One region of the Mycobacterium sp. NGS26 genome, then DNA from elsewhere that is predicted to be linked to it. Evidence: riboswitches for the same ligand, from Rfam matches in the RefSeq annotation. Region 1 holds a riboswitch; the other holds the start of a gene.
What was found. Region 1 has a riboswitch for cobalamin ahead of AC5Y6X_RS07640 ((2Fe-2S)-binding protein). Riboswitches for the same ligand answer to the same signal wherever they lie in the genome.

Region 1 (3,405 bases):
GTGCTCACGACACCGAATCGCAATAGCAGCCAATGGATTTGGTGCGCAAGCTGTTCGGAGGTCGTCGTGTAACCGACGCGAAGCGCCCCGGTCTGTTCCCTGCTCACCCAGCCGTCGCTCTCGAACAGGCCGAAGAGCAGATTCCCGGCTACGTCGGCGGCGATATCCGGCTCGAAGAACCAGTTCGGAATCGTCTTCTCCCATGCAAGCTTGCCGTGGATACCGGCCCGCCGGCAAAGGTCGAGGACACCGTTGCGCTCACCAGGTCGATGAGCGATCGCCAGTGACATGCGCCCCTGCGGGTGCGCGGCACAACCGAGTTCGGCAGCGATTCGGGTCACGTCATCAATGAGTGCCGGCTGAATATTGATGAAGTTGACCGGGGTCTTACCCCCCACGTAGCCATCCCCGATCAGATAGCCAAGCAGCCGTGCATGATCCGCCGAGATCGGCGCCCGGTCACCAAATCCCTCGAAGCGCCGCGGTTGCGCCACCCGGTCTCCCTTGCGGAGTTCCCCGGCCTGACGCCAGCCGTATTCTGTCAGCACCTTGTGATCGGGCGTGACCCACACGGTTGTGCCTCCGGCGATCCGCAACCCGATCACATCCTGCGTTCCCTGATCGAACCAGGACACCACGGGCCGCGCATGCAGTGTTCCGTCCTTGGCCGCAGCCACGACATGGATCCGCTTGCGCCCATCGACGACGTCCTCGATGCGGTGGGTCGTACCGGTGACCGGATCGAAGATCCGGGTGCCCTCGGCGAGGCACTTGTTCTTGACGAGCTTGACCCGGGTGCGGTTGCCGACCGCGTTGGTGCCGTCCTTGAGCGTCTCGATCCGGCGCACGTCCATGCGCACCGACGCGTAGAACTTCAAAGCCTTTCCGCCCGTCGTCGTTTCTGGACTGCCGAACATCACCCCGATTTTTTCGCGGAGCTGGTTGATGAAGATCGCCGTGGTTCCCGAATTGTTCAGCGCGCCGGTCATTTTCCGCAGCGCCTGGCTCATCAGCCGGGCCTGCAGGCCGACGTGGCTGTCGCCCATCTCGCCCTCGAGCTCCGCGCGCGGCACCAGCGCCGCCACCGAGTCGATGACCAGGATGTCCAGCGCGCCGGAGCGGATCAGCATGTCGGCGATCTCCAGCGCCTGCTCACCGGTGTCGGGCTGGCTGACCAGCAGCGAATCGGTGTCGACTCCGAGCTTCTTGGCGTAGTCGGGGTCCAGGGCGTGCTCGGCGTCGATGAACGCCGCGACGCCGCCGGCGGCCTGGGCGTTGGCCACCGCGTGCAGCGCGACGGTGGTCTTACCCGAGGACTCCGGACCGTAGATCTCCACGACCCTGCCGCGCGGCAGGCCGCCGATGCCCAGGGCCACGTCCAGTGCGATGGATCCGGTCGGGATGACCGATATCGGCTGACGCATCTCGTCGCCGAGACGCATCACCGAGCCTTTCCCGTAGCTCTTTTCGATCTGGGCCATCGCCAGCTCGAGAGCCTTCTCGCGGTCGGGGGCTTGCGTCATGGTGCCTCTCCTTGGTCGGTGTTTCGGTGACCGGTATCGGTCGGTTGGCCGTGACACTAGAGATGGCCACCGACAAGTCCACATCTCCGAACGCTCACCACAGTAGCCGAACACCTGTTCGATTCAAGTTCGACACGCCGCAGCGAACCGGGTGTGGCAACATCGGCTACCGAAAGGCGCCGACGGGGCCTTCAGGAAATCCGACAAGGCCTGAGGAAACCGGTGCGAATCCGGTGCGGTCCCGCCACTGTGATCGGGCTGGGCATGTCCCAACCCGAGAGCCAGATACTCACCGTTGGCGCCTCCTCGACACAACTGGGGCGGATCTCCCCAGAGAGGGTGAGCATGGACATCTCTGCCGAGCTGGCCGAAATATCTTCCTACAAGGGCTTTTTCGCGCTGACCGTGGGCGGTGACGCGGCGGGATGGCATCCGGTGAGGCAGTCCTACGCCGACGGCTGCGCCGATTTGGTCGAGGCCACCGCCCGGCGCTACCGCACGACGGACTTGCGGATCGGCGCCTCCCTGGTGCATCTCGGCCACGCCACCCGGCTGTGGTCACCGGTGCTCGCGTGCGCGCTGGCCCACGGCGTCGTTCCCGATCTCAAGGACCTGCAACGCGCCGACGACGGGGCGCAACTGCGAATGCCCGAGCCCGTCGGGCAAGCCATCGACTCGCCGTCGGCGAATTTGCTGTACCGGATCGTGGTGAAACAGCACATGAAGCCGTTCGCCGCCGGCCTGCGGGTCAAGCTGGCGCCCGCCCTGCTCGCGGGCAACATCGCGTCCGCGCTCGTCGGGGCGTCCCGGGCCCTGCTTTCGGCCCGGCCGGACCTGCGCCGCCCCATCGTCGAGGTCACCAACTCACTGCTGGACACCGGCATGCTGGCCGGAGCCGGCGTCGTCACCGGCCCGCATCTGGGCTTCCGGCGGCGCAGCTGCTGCCTGTTCTACCGCGTCCCCGGCCGGGCGGTCTGCCACGATTGCGTCTTTCGGCGGACACCGCGGCGGGCACGGCGATCCACCCGCCGCTGAGTCACCACTGATCGCGGGGCACGTCGAAGTCGACGCACAACGCCCGCCACACGTCGCGCGGGTCCACGCCGTCCTCGATGGCCTGGGCGGCGGTCCGGCCGTCGAGACCGGTCAGCACGTGATCCACCAGAACCGATGCCCCGTAGGTGGCGCCGAACCGCAACACCACCCTGTCGTTGAACTCCGTCAGCCGCACGCCAGTCAACATACCCAGTCGCTCAGCCCGCAAGGGCCAGCGCGTCGTGGCACACCCGCACCGGGTCGGCGACGCCGGCGATGCCGGCGGCGGCTTCCCGGGCGGCCTCGCGGTAGCCGGGCGAGGACAGCACGTCGTTCGTCGCGGCGGCCAGCGCGCCGGCGGTCAACGGGCGAACCAGCCGCGCGCTCCCCTGCCGGACCACCCGGTTGGCGATCTCCCACTGGTCGCCCCCGCCGGGCACCACCACCAACGGCACCCCGGCCAGCAGCGCCTTGGCCACCGTCCCGTGACCGCCGCCGCAGATCACCACGTCGGCATGCGCCATCAGCTCGTCCTGGCGCCCCAGCCCCACCACAGCCCACGGCGGCACGGTCAGGTCCGATCCGCCCAGCCGCGACACCACCAGGCGCGACCCCGCCGGCAGCGTGTCGCCCGGCGTCAGGCAGTCCAGTGCGACTTCGGCCAGGCCGGCGGTCCCGGTCAGCGCGGTCGACGGCGCGACCACCACCACCGGGCCGGGGCCCGCGGGAACCTCGAGCACCCGCTCGGTCGGCTCGAAGTGCAACGGGCCGACGACGACGGCCTCGTCGGGCCAGTCCGGGCGCGGCACCTCGAGTGCGGGCAGCGTGGCGATCAGCCGGCGCAGCG
Region 2 (3,405 bases), on a different contig from region 1:
AGTCAGCCGGCGAGCTCGGCGCCGAGGTCATCGTGATGGACTACGCGCCGGTGAAGTATGACGTCGCCAAGTCCATCCAGGTGGACCTGCGCGACCCCGCGTCGATCGACGCCGCCCTCGAGCAGGTGGACGGCCCGGTCCACGCCCTGTTCTCGGCCGCCGGCATCGCCGACGGGACAACCGACCTGATGGCGATCAACTTCCTCGGCCACCGGTACCTCATCGAGCGCCTGCTCGAGAAGAACCAACTGCCCTCGGGCTCGGCGATCTGCTTCATCTCCTCGGTCGCCGGCATGGGCTGGGAAAACGACCTGGACCTGCTGAACGAGTTCCTCGCCACGCCGGACTTCGCCGCGGCACAGGAGTGGGTCAAGGCGCACGAGCCGGAAGGCATCATCCACTACGGCTTTTCCAAGAAGGTCGTCAACGCCTACGTCGCGACCCAGGGCTACCCGCTGCTGAAGAAGGGCATCCGCATCAACGCGATCTGCCCGGGCCCCACCGACACCCCGCTGGCCCAGGCCAACGCCGACCTCTGGCTCACCTTCGCGCAGGACTACCGCGACGAGACCGGCTCCAAGGTGCACACCCCGGAGCAGATGGGCGACGTCATGGCGTTCCTCAACAGCGCCGCCGCCTTCGGCATCAACGGCATCACGCTGCTGGTGGACTACGGGCACACGATGGCGTCGCTGACCGGCGCCTACCCGCCCGGCAAGCCGATCATCGATCTGATCATGGGGCGGGTGAAGCTCTAGCCCGTCGTCTCCCCGCGAGACTGCAACGGCCGACGGGTCCACTCGGCGTTTGCGTCGGTAACTGCAGTCTCGCGGTTGAGTAAAGGTCGTGCTGCAGCTCGCCCGCATCCTGTCCGAGCGCAGCGACGAGGTGACCTCGGTCTTCCGCAACCCCGACCACTCCGACGACGTCGCCGCCACCGGCGCCCACCCGGTGGTGGCCGACATCGAGCGGCTCGACACGGACGCGCTGGCCGACGGCTCGACCGTCCACCGCACCATCGAGTTCAACAACGGAGACATCCCGATCGCCGAGGCGCTGGCGGGCTGACTAAGCTGCTTCTCGCAGCTGGTCTGCCGTCGCCGCAGCCGCGGCGCCGGCATCGAGCGAGGCATGTTAGTCATGCGTCGCAAGAGGGAACCCGGTGAGAGTCCGGGACTGTCCCGCAGCGGTATGCAGGAACGAACGCCGTCACCAAGCACTGGTCTGAAAGACCGGGAAGCGACGGCCAGTAGGAGCACCACCGGGGTGCGCGCCTGCGAGTCCGAAGACCTGCCGGCTGTGCCGGGCGCGCCGCGTCCGGCGGGCTCATCGCCTCGTGGAATGGGCGTTTGGCCGTGGCCGTTGCGGTTTGTGTACCGCCAACGGCATCGGCTGCGCGTCCGCCGGCGGTGAACCGAACCGTCGAATGAAGGACGAAATCGTGACCCCTGTAAGCAGTCAACCATTCACCGCCACGGTCACAGGCTCGCCGCGCATCGGCCCGAAGCGGGAACTCAAGCGCGCCACCGAGGGCTATTGGGCCGGGCGAACCAGCCGAGCGGAACTGGAGTCCGTCGCCGCCACACTGCGCCACGACACGTGGGCGGGCCTGGCGGCCGCCGGCCTGGACTCGGTGCCGGTGAACACCTTCTCCTACTACGACCAGATGCTGGACACCGCGGCCATGCTCGGCGCACTGCCGGCCAGGGTCGCGCAAGTCCCCGACGAACTCGACCGATACTTCGCCGCCGCGCGCGGCAACGACGAGGTCGCGCCGCTGGAGATGACCAAGTGGTTCGACACCAACTACCACTACCTCGTTCCCGAGATCGAGCCCGCAACCCAGTTCGCGCTGAACCCGGACAAGGTGCTTTCCGAGCTCAAAGAGGCGCTCGGACAAGGCATTCCGGCGCGCCCGGTGGTCATCGGACCGGTCACCTTCCTGCTGCTGAGCAAGGGCGCCGATGGCGGGGGCGCACCCATCGAGCGGCTGCAGGAGCTGGTGCCGATCTACTCCGAGCTGCTGTCACTGCTCGCCGACAACGGCGCGCGGTGGGTGCAGCTGGACGAGCCGGCGCTGGTCACCGACATCTCCCCCGACGCGCCCGCGCTGGCCGAGGCGGTGTACAACGCGCTGGGCGCGGTCAGCAACCGCCCCGCCATCCACGTCGCCACCTACTTCGGCGACCCGGGCGCCTCCCTGCCGGCACTGGCCCGCACGCCGGTCGAGGCGATCGGGGTCGACCTGGTCGCCGGGGCCGACACGGCCGTCGCGGCCATTCCCGAGCTGGCCACCAAGACGCTGGTGGCCGGCATCGTCGACGGGCGCAACGTCTGGCGCACCGACCTGGAGTCGGCGCTGGGCAAGCTGGCGACGCTGCTCGGCTCGGCGGCCAATGTCGCGGTGTCCACGTCGTGTTCGACGATGCACGTGCCGTACTCGCTGGAACCCGAAACCGGGCTCGACGACGCCCTGCGCAGCTGGCTGGCGTTCGGGCGGGAGAAGGTCGACGAGGTGGTGACGCTGGCGCGCGCACTGCATGACGGGCCCGACACGGTCGCCGACGCGATCGCGGCGTCCAACGCCGCGGTGGCCTCGCGCAAGAAGGACCCGCGGCTGCACAACGACGAGGTTCGGGCCCGGATCGACGCGATCCTCGCCTCGGGCTCGCACCGGGGCGACGCGGCCGCGCGCCGCGCGAGTCAGGAGGCCCGGCTGCAGCTGCCCCCGCTGCCGACCACGACGATCGGCTCCTACCCGCAGACGTCGGCAATCCGCAAGGCGCGCGCGGCTTTTCGGGCCGGCGAGATCGACGAGGCCACCTACGTCGGCAAGATGCGCAAGGAGATCGCCGACGTCATCGAGCTGCAGGAGGAACTCGGCCTGGACGTGCTGGTGCACGGTGAGCCCGAGCGCAACGACATGGTGCAGTACTTCGCCGAGCAGCTCGAGGGCTTCTTCGCCACACAGAACGGCTGGGTGCAGTCCTACGGCAGCCGCTGCGTGCGTCCCCCGATCCTCTACGGCGACGTGGTTCGCACCCACCCGATGACGGTCGAATGGATCACCTACGCACAGTCTTTGACCGACAAGCCGGTGAAGGGGATGCTGACCGGGCCGGTCACCATTCTGGCCTGGTCGTTCGTCCGCGACGACCAGCCGCTGGCCGACACCGCCAACCAGGTGGCCCTGGCCATCCGGGACGAGACCGTGGACCTGGAGGCCGCCGGCATCGCCGTCATCCAGGTCGACGAGCCGGCGCTGCGCGAGCTGCTGCCGTTGCGCCGCGCCGACCAGGACGAGTACTTACGTTGGGCCGTGGGCGCTTTCCGGTTGGCCACTTCCGGGGTCGCCGACTCGACGCAGATCCACACGCACCTGTGCTACTCGGAGTTCGGTGACGT

Region 2: another riboswitch for cobalamin. It lies ahead of metE (5-methyltetrahydropteroyltriglutamate--homocysteine S-methyltransferase); the one in region 1 lies ahead of AC5Y6X_RS07640 ((2Fe-2S)-binding protein).

What each region holds. Positions count from the first base shown of each region.
Region 1 covers NZ_JCALDU010000002.1:322,471-325,875, reverse strand. Annotated here, with positions in the region: gene recA (intein-containing recombinase RecA) at 1-1,523, opposite strand, end outside; cobalamin riboswitch at 1,690-1,834, shown strand; gene AC5Y6X_RS07640 ((2Fe-2S)-binding protein) at 1,869-2,558, shown strand; gene AC5Y6X_RS07635 (DUF3046 domain-containing protein) at 2,560-2,754, opposite strand; gene AC5Y6X_RS07630 (glycosyltransferase) at 2,777-3,405, opposite strand, start outside.
Region 2 covers NZ_JCALDU010000001.1:235,608-239,012, forward strand. Annotated here, with positions in the region: gene AC5Y6X_RS01100 (SDR family oxidoreductase) at 1-758, shown strand, start outside; partial or broken gene AC5Y6X_RS01105 (NAD-dependent dehydratase) at 847-1,035, shown strand; cobalamin riboswitch at 1,129-1,295, shown strand; gene metE (5-methyltetrahydropteroyltriglutamate--homocysteine S-methyltransferase) at 1,427-3,405, shown strand, end outside.